Regions from separate parts of the Pseudomonas sp. FW300-N1A1 genome, predicted to be linked through region 2. Evidence: riboswitches for the same ligand, from Rfam matches in the RefSeq annotation. Region 2 holds a riboswitch; the other holds the start of a gene.
The links. Region 2 has a riboswitch for cobalamin ahead of cobW (cobalamin biosynthesis protein CobW). Riboswitches for the same ligand answer to the same signal wherever they lie in the genome.

Region 1: another riboswitch for cobalamin. It lies ahead of cobO (cob(I)yrinic acid a,c-diamide adenosyltransferase); the one in region 2 lies ahead of cobW (cobalamin biosynthesis protein CobW).

What each region holds. Positions count from the first base shown of each region.
Region 1 covers NZ_JBYTBK010000058.1:9,819-13,217, reverse strand. The annotation lists gene AC3WQN_RS24135 (cobyrinic acid a,c-diamide synthase CobB) at 1-1,280, opposite strand, end outside; gene cobO (cob(I)yrinic acid a,c-diamide adenosyltransferase) at 1,291-1,902, opposite strand; cobalamin riboswitch at 1,984-2,221, opposite strand; gene AC3WQN_RS24125 (hypothetical protein) at 2,376-2,960, shown strand; gene AC3WQN_RS24120 (PQQ-dependent sugar dehydrogenase) at 3,024-3,399, shown strand, end outside.
Region 2 covers NZ_JBYTBK010000035.1:43,035-46,433, forward strand. The annotation lists gene cobN (cobaltochelatase subunit CobN) at 1-1,150, opposite strand, end outside; gene cobW (cobalamin biosynthesis protein CobW) at 1,154-2,221, opposite strand; cobalamin riboswitch at 2,322-2,532, opposite strand; cobalamin riboswitch at 2,698-2,919, shown strand; gene AC3WQN_RS20430 (CbtB domain-containing protein) at 3,018-3,209, shown strand; gene AC3WQN_RS20435 (CbtA family protein) at 3,221-3,399, shown strand, end outside.

The DNA.
Region 1 (3,399 bases), on a different contig from region 2:
GCGGCAATCGCCGACGGATTGGACGGGAAATAAAAGTGCACGTATGAAGCCGTCATCCTTCCGGCACGGTAAACCGCCTCCGCGCCTCGTCCGCCGTTGGGGCTCAGGCCACGGGCAATCGGCTCGAGCTCGGTACGGGTCAACGAGTGATGATAGGTGTGGCCACGCAGCGAGCCTTCGGGCAGGTCGACCGCCTGCAGCGCCAATGCCGCCAAGCGCTTTTGCATCACCGCCTCACCGGCCAGCAAGCCCACCAGCGCCGCCCGCGTGCCCTCGACATCGGTCAGCGAGTCGAGCAAATACAGCATGCCGCCGCATTCTGCGAGCAACGGTTTACCGGCGCCATGGTGAGCGCGGATGGCGTCGAGCATCGAGCTGTTTTCAGCCAGGGCGACATGGTGCAACTCCGGGTAACCACCCGGCAGATACACACTGTCAGCCTCCGGCAACTCGCGGTCGCGGATCGGCGAAAAGAAGCGCAACTCAGCCCCCATCGCCCGCAGCAGGTCCAGGCTCGCACCGTAGGTAAAGGCGAAGGCTTCATCGCGCGCCACGGCAATGCGCACACCAGCCAGCAACGGCTCGGCGGCGATCACATCGGGCGCGGCAAACTCGACGGCCGGGGGCAATGCCACTTCGCAACTGCTGGCCAGGGCCTGGGCAGCGGCGTCGAGGCGCAGGTCCAGGTCGTTCAGCTCACTGGCTTGCACCAGCCCCAGGTGACGGCTCGGCAACTCGATACCGGTTTCCCGGGACAAGGCCCCGTACCAGCGCAGGCCTTCGGTCAGGCTGCCTTCGAGCAACTGCGCGTGACGCAAGGTGCCGACCCGGTTGGCCAGCACCCCGGCGAACGGCAGGTCCGGCTGATAACGCGCCAGGCCCAGGGCCAGCGCACCGAACGTCTGCGCCATGGCGGTACCATCGATCACTGCCAGCACCGGGACGCCAAAATGCCGTGCCAGATCCGCGCTGGACGGAGTGCCGTCGAACAACCCCATGACCCCTTCGATCAGGATCAGGTCGGCCTCAGCGGCCGCTTCCCACAACAGCCGGCGACTTTCCTGCTCGCCGACCATCCACATGTCCAGTTGGTACACCGGCGCACCGCTGGCGCGCTCGAGAATCATCGGGTCGAGAAAGTCCGGGCCGCACTTGAACACCCGGACCTTGCGCCCCTGATTACGATGCAAGCGGGCCAGCGCAGCGGTGACGGTGGTCTTGCCCTGGCCGGAGGCCGGCGCGGCAATCAGCACCGCCGGGCAGTATCGACGGCTATTCATAGGAAGAGGCTCACAGCTCGACACCCTTCTGCGCCTTGATCCCGGCCTGGAACGCATGCTTGATCATGCCCATTTCGGTGACGGTGTCCGCCAGCTCGATCATTTCCGGCTTGGCGGCACGACCGGTGACGACCACGTGCTGCATCGGCGGGCGCGCCTGCAAGTCGCTGAGCACCTGATCCAGATCGAGGTAACCATGCTTGAGGGCAATGTTCAGTTCATCGAGCACCACCAGGCCAATGGCCGGATCATTCAGCAACTGCCGGGATACCGCCCAGGCAGCTTCGGCGGCCGCGATGTCGCGCTGGCGATCCTGGGTCTCCCAGGTAAACCCTTCGCCCATGACATGGAAGCGTACTTGCTCCGGGAAGCGTCGGAAGAACAATTCCTCGCCCGTGCTGTTACGCCCCTTGATGAACTGCACCACGCCGCACTGCATGCCGTGGCCCATGGCCCGGGCCAGCATGCCGAACGCCGAACTGCTTTTACCTTTGCCGTTACCGGTCAGTACCAACAGCAGGCCGCACTCGTTCGGCGAGTTGGCAATGCGTTCATCGATCACTGCTTTCTTGCGCAGCATGCGCGCCAGATGGCGTTCGTCACGATCAGGGGAATCAGTCATGGGGGAGCTCTCCGTTGAGGCTGGATAACGGCGGGCAGGCATGGATACAGACGGCAGGAAGCCTGGCATCGCCCACCGTGATGCCGCTGGATGGATCAGGCCGGTCTCCGGGCTCATGAGCGGCTGGTTTGGCCGGACCGCGCGCCTTCCCATGTCGAACGTCGACACAGTGGCTCAAGGCGCGATCTTCACTCATTTACCGTTGCGGGGGCAGCGCCGGGATCGTTGCCCGCTCTGTCAAAGAGCGCACCCTCACCGGCTTCCCTGTTTCACTCGATCGACCAGAGGGTCACCGAGCACCTGAAACAAGTCGCGAAGGTTAGAGGGTTGGGGGTGGAGCGTCAATTAATGCCGGGCTCATGCCGCGACAGAAACAGACCCCGATCAATAAACCGACGCCCTTGTTGTGCCAGACTTAAAGCAGTGATATCAAATAGCCACAACCTGACACCACAATAAAAAGGGCGAGCACCATGCAAGGCATGATCATCAGTAACCCGAAACTGGAATTTCTACGCCCGGTACTGGAGCGCTGGTTTGACTGTATCGATCGCTACAACGCCGTGCGCGGCGATAACGAAAGCCCCTACTGGTTTGATGAACGCGCCAACCTGAGCCTGCTTTCAGCCGCGGCCTGGATGGCGGAGATGGTCACCCTGGAACAGGCGCCCAGCAAAAAGCAGATCGAGGAAGGCAAGCGCAATGGCCGCGTCGACCTGCTCATCGCCAACCAGGAGCAACGCGCCTACCTTCAAGCCACACAACGCTGGCCACGGGTCAACCAGCTGAACCTCACCCAGGCACTGCTGGACATTGCCAGCGATGCCAAGACCATCGCCTATGCCAACGAGCTGAAGATCGGTTGCCTGTTCGTCGCCCCGCAAAAACTCCAGCACAGCGCCACACCGGAAGAACTCCAGGACATGGTCGACGACCTGCAAAAGGAACATTGCTGCGCCGTGGCCTGGTACTTTCCTTACGCTTATCGCAAATTGCGCAACGAAGCCGGCTACTATCATCCGGGTATCGCCGTGCTGCTCAAGGAGGCCCGTAGCTGAGACTGAACCTCAAGGCGATCCGGCTCCTCTGGACTGAAGGGATGCACTCATGGAGAAGCCCGCATGTTCAAGCCTCGATTCGCCCTGGTTATCACCCTTGCCGCAGGCCTGGCCGCCTGCGGGGAAACCTCCAGCCTGCAAGTGTCGGACGGCATCGGCCCTTCACCCACGCTGTCGGCGCCGAACAAGACCCTGATCCCGACCGTGAACATCGCCCCCGCCGTGGGCTGGCCAAGCGGTGCCAAGCCGATTGCCGCGCCCGGCACCCAGGTGGTGGCATTCGCCAAAGGGCTCGAACACCCACGCTGGCTGTATGTGCTGCCCAATGGCGATGTGCTGGTGGCCGAAACCAACGCCCCAGCCAAGCCTGATGACGGCACAGGCGTGGTCGGCTGGATCACCGAAAAAATCATGGCGCGCGCCGGTGCCGGCGTGCCCA
Region 2 (3,399 bases):
CGAGGATCAGCGCAATGCGTTTATGCTCATTGGCCACCCGTCCCAGCTCGACCCAGCGCCGCGCCAGTTCGGCGACGAAATCCATGCGCTCGGGCTGCGCGCGGTAGCAGACCACGTCCGACTGGCTGCGTTCGCTGCGCCAGGCCAGGTCCTTGAAACTGATGGGCCGGCTGATGATCCGCCCGTCGAGTTCCGGCAAGGCGATGTGCATGGCCAGGTCCCGGGGGCCCAGGCCTTGCTCGCTGTCCCGCCAGCCCGGCTCGTTGTCCTGGGCGCAGATAGCCTGGATCACCGGGATGTTGCGACGGAACGGCCGCAGGTGCGGCGCTTCAGGACTGGATTGGGCGAACCCGGTGGTGTTGAGGATCACCGCGGCCTGCACCTCGTCCAGCCAGTCTTCGACCACTGTCAGGCAGCCGGGCTCTTTCAGGCTGGCCAGCGCGATCGGCAGCGGGTTGAGCCCCGCCGCCTGCAAGCGTTGGCAGAATACGTCGATGAAGGCGGTGTTGGCGGCCTGCAAATGTGAACGGTAGAACAGCACCGCCGCCACCGGCTGACCGGCCTGCCAGTCGGCTTGCCAATCGCCCAGGGTGGCGTTGCTCTTGTGCGGATGGTAAAGCGCGGTGCGCGGCAGAACCTGCGGTTCGGCCCACGGGTAATCACGGCCCAGCCAGCGACTGGCCAGGCAACGATAGAGGTCCAGGGCGTTGTCTTTGCCGCCCTGGCGCAGGAAGTGCCAAAGCCGCTCACGGTCGGCGACTGGCACACTGCTCAGGTCGCTGAGTTCCGGGTCGGGACGGTCGTCGCCCGGCACCAGAATCAGCTGCACGCCCCGCTGCGACAGCTCCACCAACCGTTGAATGCCATAGCGCCAATAGGCGATGCCGCCGTGCAACGAGAGCAGAATCACCTTGGCGTGGCGCAGCACCTGGTCGACATACAGGTCGACCGAGGCATGATTCTGCACCTGCATCGGGTTGGCCAGGCGCAGGCTCGGGTAGTCCTCGGGCAGTTGCTGCGCCGCTTCGGCCAGCAGTGCCAGGCTGGAATCACCGCTGCACAGGATCACCAGTTCGGCCGGGGTCTGGCCCAGGTCGGCAATGTTGTCATCGGCGACGAAACCGCCAGGCTGGGTCCTTAGCAGGTGCATGGGTTAAACGCTGAGCGCGGCGCGCAGTTGCGCTTCGAGCAAGGCCGCGTCCAGCGCCTGACCGATCAGCACCAGGCGCGTGGTGCGCGCTTCCTCGGCACCCCACTGACGGTCGAAGTGCTTGTCGAAACGGCTGCCCACGCCCTGGATCAGCAGCCGCATCGGCTTGTTCGGGATCGCCGCGAAACCCTTGACCCGCAGGATGCCGTGCTGGACCACCAGTTGGGTCAAGGCATCCAGCAGCAGGCTTTCGTCGGCTTGCGGCAGCTCGATGGAAATTGAGTCGAAGGCATCGTGGTCGTGGTCATCGTGGTCATCACCGTCGTGATGGTGATCGTGATGGCTGTGGCGGCTGTCGATGTGCTCTTCGGAGCCGGCACCCAGTCCGATCAGCACGTCCAGCGGCAGGCGACCGCTGCTGGCCTCGATGATTTTCACCGCTGGCGGCAGCTCTTCGGCGACTTCCAGGCGCACGCGGGCCAGGTCGGCGGGGTTGATCAGGTCGGCCTTGTTGAGGATCACCAGATCGGCGCTGGCCAGTTGGTCGGCGAACAGCTCGTGCAGCGGCGATTCGTGGTCCAGGTTCGGGTCCAGTTTGCGCTGGGCGTCGACCTGATCCGGGAAGGCGGCGAAGGTGCCGGCGGCCACGGCCGGGCTGTCGACCACGGTGATCACGGCGTCCACCGTGCAGGCGCTGCGGATTTCCGGCCACTGGAAAGCCTGGACCAACGGTTTTGGCAGGGCCAGGCCCGAGGTTTCGATGAGAATGTGGTCGAGGTCGCCGCGACGGGCCACCAACTCGCGCATCACCGGGAAGAATTCCTCCTGGACGGTGCAGCACAGGCAGCCGTTGGCCAGTTCATACACGCGACCGCTGGCCTCTTCCTCGGTACAACCGATGGCGCACTGCTTGAGGATTTCACCGTCGATACCCAGTTCGCCAAACTCGTTGACGATCACCGCGATGCGCCGACCCTGGGCGTTATCGAGCATGTGCCGCAGCAAGGTGGTTTTGCCCGAGCCGAGGAAACCGGTAACGATGGTGACGGGGAGTTTGGCCAGTGTTTTCATCGGATGCCCTTTGGCTTTGGTGGCGGGCATACGGGACGAGAACCGGCAACGCAGACGCGCGCGGGAAGAGTTCGCCACCGGATCACCCCGCCCGGTTGTAGTGAGAATCTGTGTCGAGGCAGGTCTCCTGGCTGACGGTGGGCCGGTCTTTCGACTGGCGGCTTCTGCGCCTTCCCGCCGCTTGGGATCAAGCGTGCAGTGGCCTGGCAGAAACAGCACCGTTCACAGTTGCGGGGGCAGCCGCGGCATTGACCGCGTTCCCTTCTTAGCTTCGACGCATGCGCCGAAGAACCTCGAAAGCGCAAGGCTACGCATCGCATCGGGGCGGGTCAACGTCTTGTGGTGGCTGTTCGGACGCCTTCGCGGGCAAGCCCGCTCCCACCGGAGGAACGCGGTCGAGTGTGGGAGCGGGCTTGCCCGCGAAGGAGTACTTTGAGAACCCATGCTAATTGACGCGAATCCCTCGCCCATGCTCTCCTACACGCCTTGTTACGGGTGCCCTTCACAGGGTGAAACGGGAAACCGGTGAATCATGTGCTTTACTCCAAGCCATGTCAGTCCGGTGCTGCCCCCGCAACGGTAAGCGAGCGAAGCATCAGATCCACTGTGCCAAAGCGGCATGGGAAGGTGATGCTTGCCGGTATGGCGATTGCCAACCCCTCGTGAGCCCGGAGACCGGCCCGCAACACATAGAAAACAAACCCGCGGTGGGCGGGCGCTGTTGTAGCCTCTGCGTGCCCCGCTCGCGGGGTTTGCATGCGCTCGATTCACCCCTGACTGACCAGAGGGAAGCGCCATGTCGATCATCAGCAGCACTCGCCACGCCACCGCCAGCACCACAACCACCCTGAGCCAACGCCTCGTTGCTGCTGTCAGCGCCTCGATCCTGGGCGCGTGCCTGGTGTACTTCGCCGGTTTCTCGCACATCGAAGCAGTGCACAACGCGGCCCACGATACCCGTCACAGCGCCGCCTTCCCGTGCCATTGAGACCTGCCGACATGATCAAGCGAATCGCGCAAACCGCAGGCTTCTCCGGGCTGCTGGCCGCCCTGCTGCTCACCCTGCTGCAAAGCTTCTGGGTCGCGCCACTGATTCTTCAGGCCGAAACCTTCGAAAGTGCTCCGGCTACCGAAGTGCATGAACACGCCGAAGGCGCCGTGGCCGCTCACACTCACGA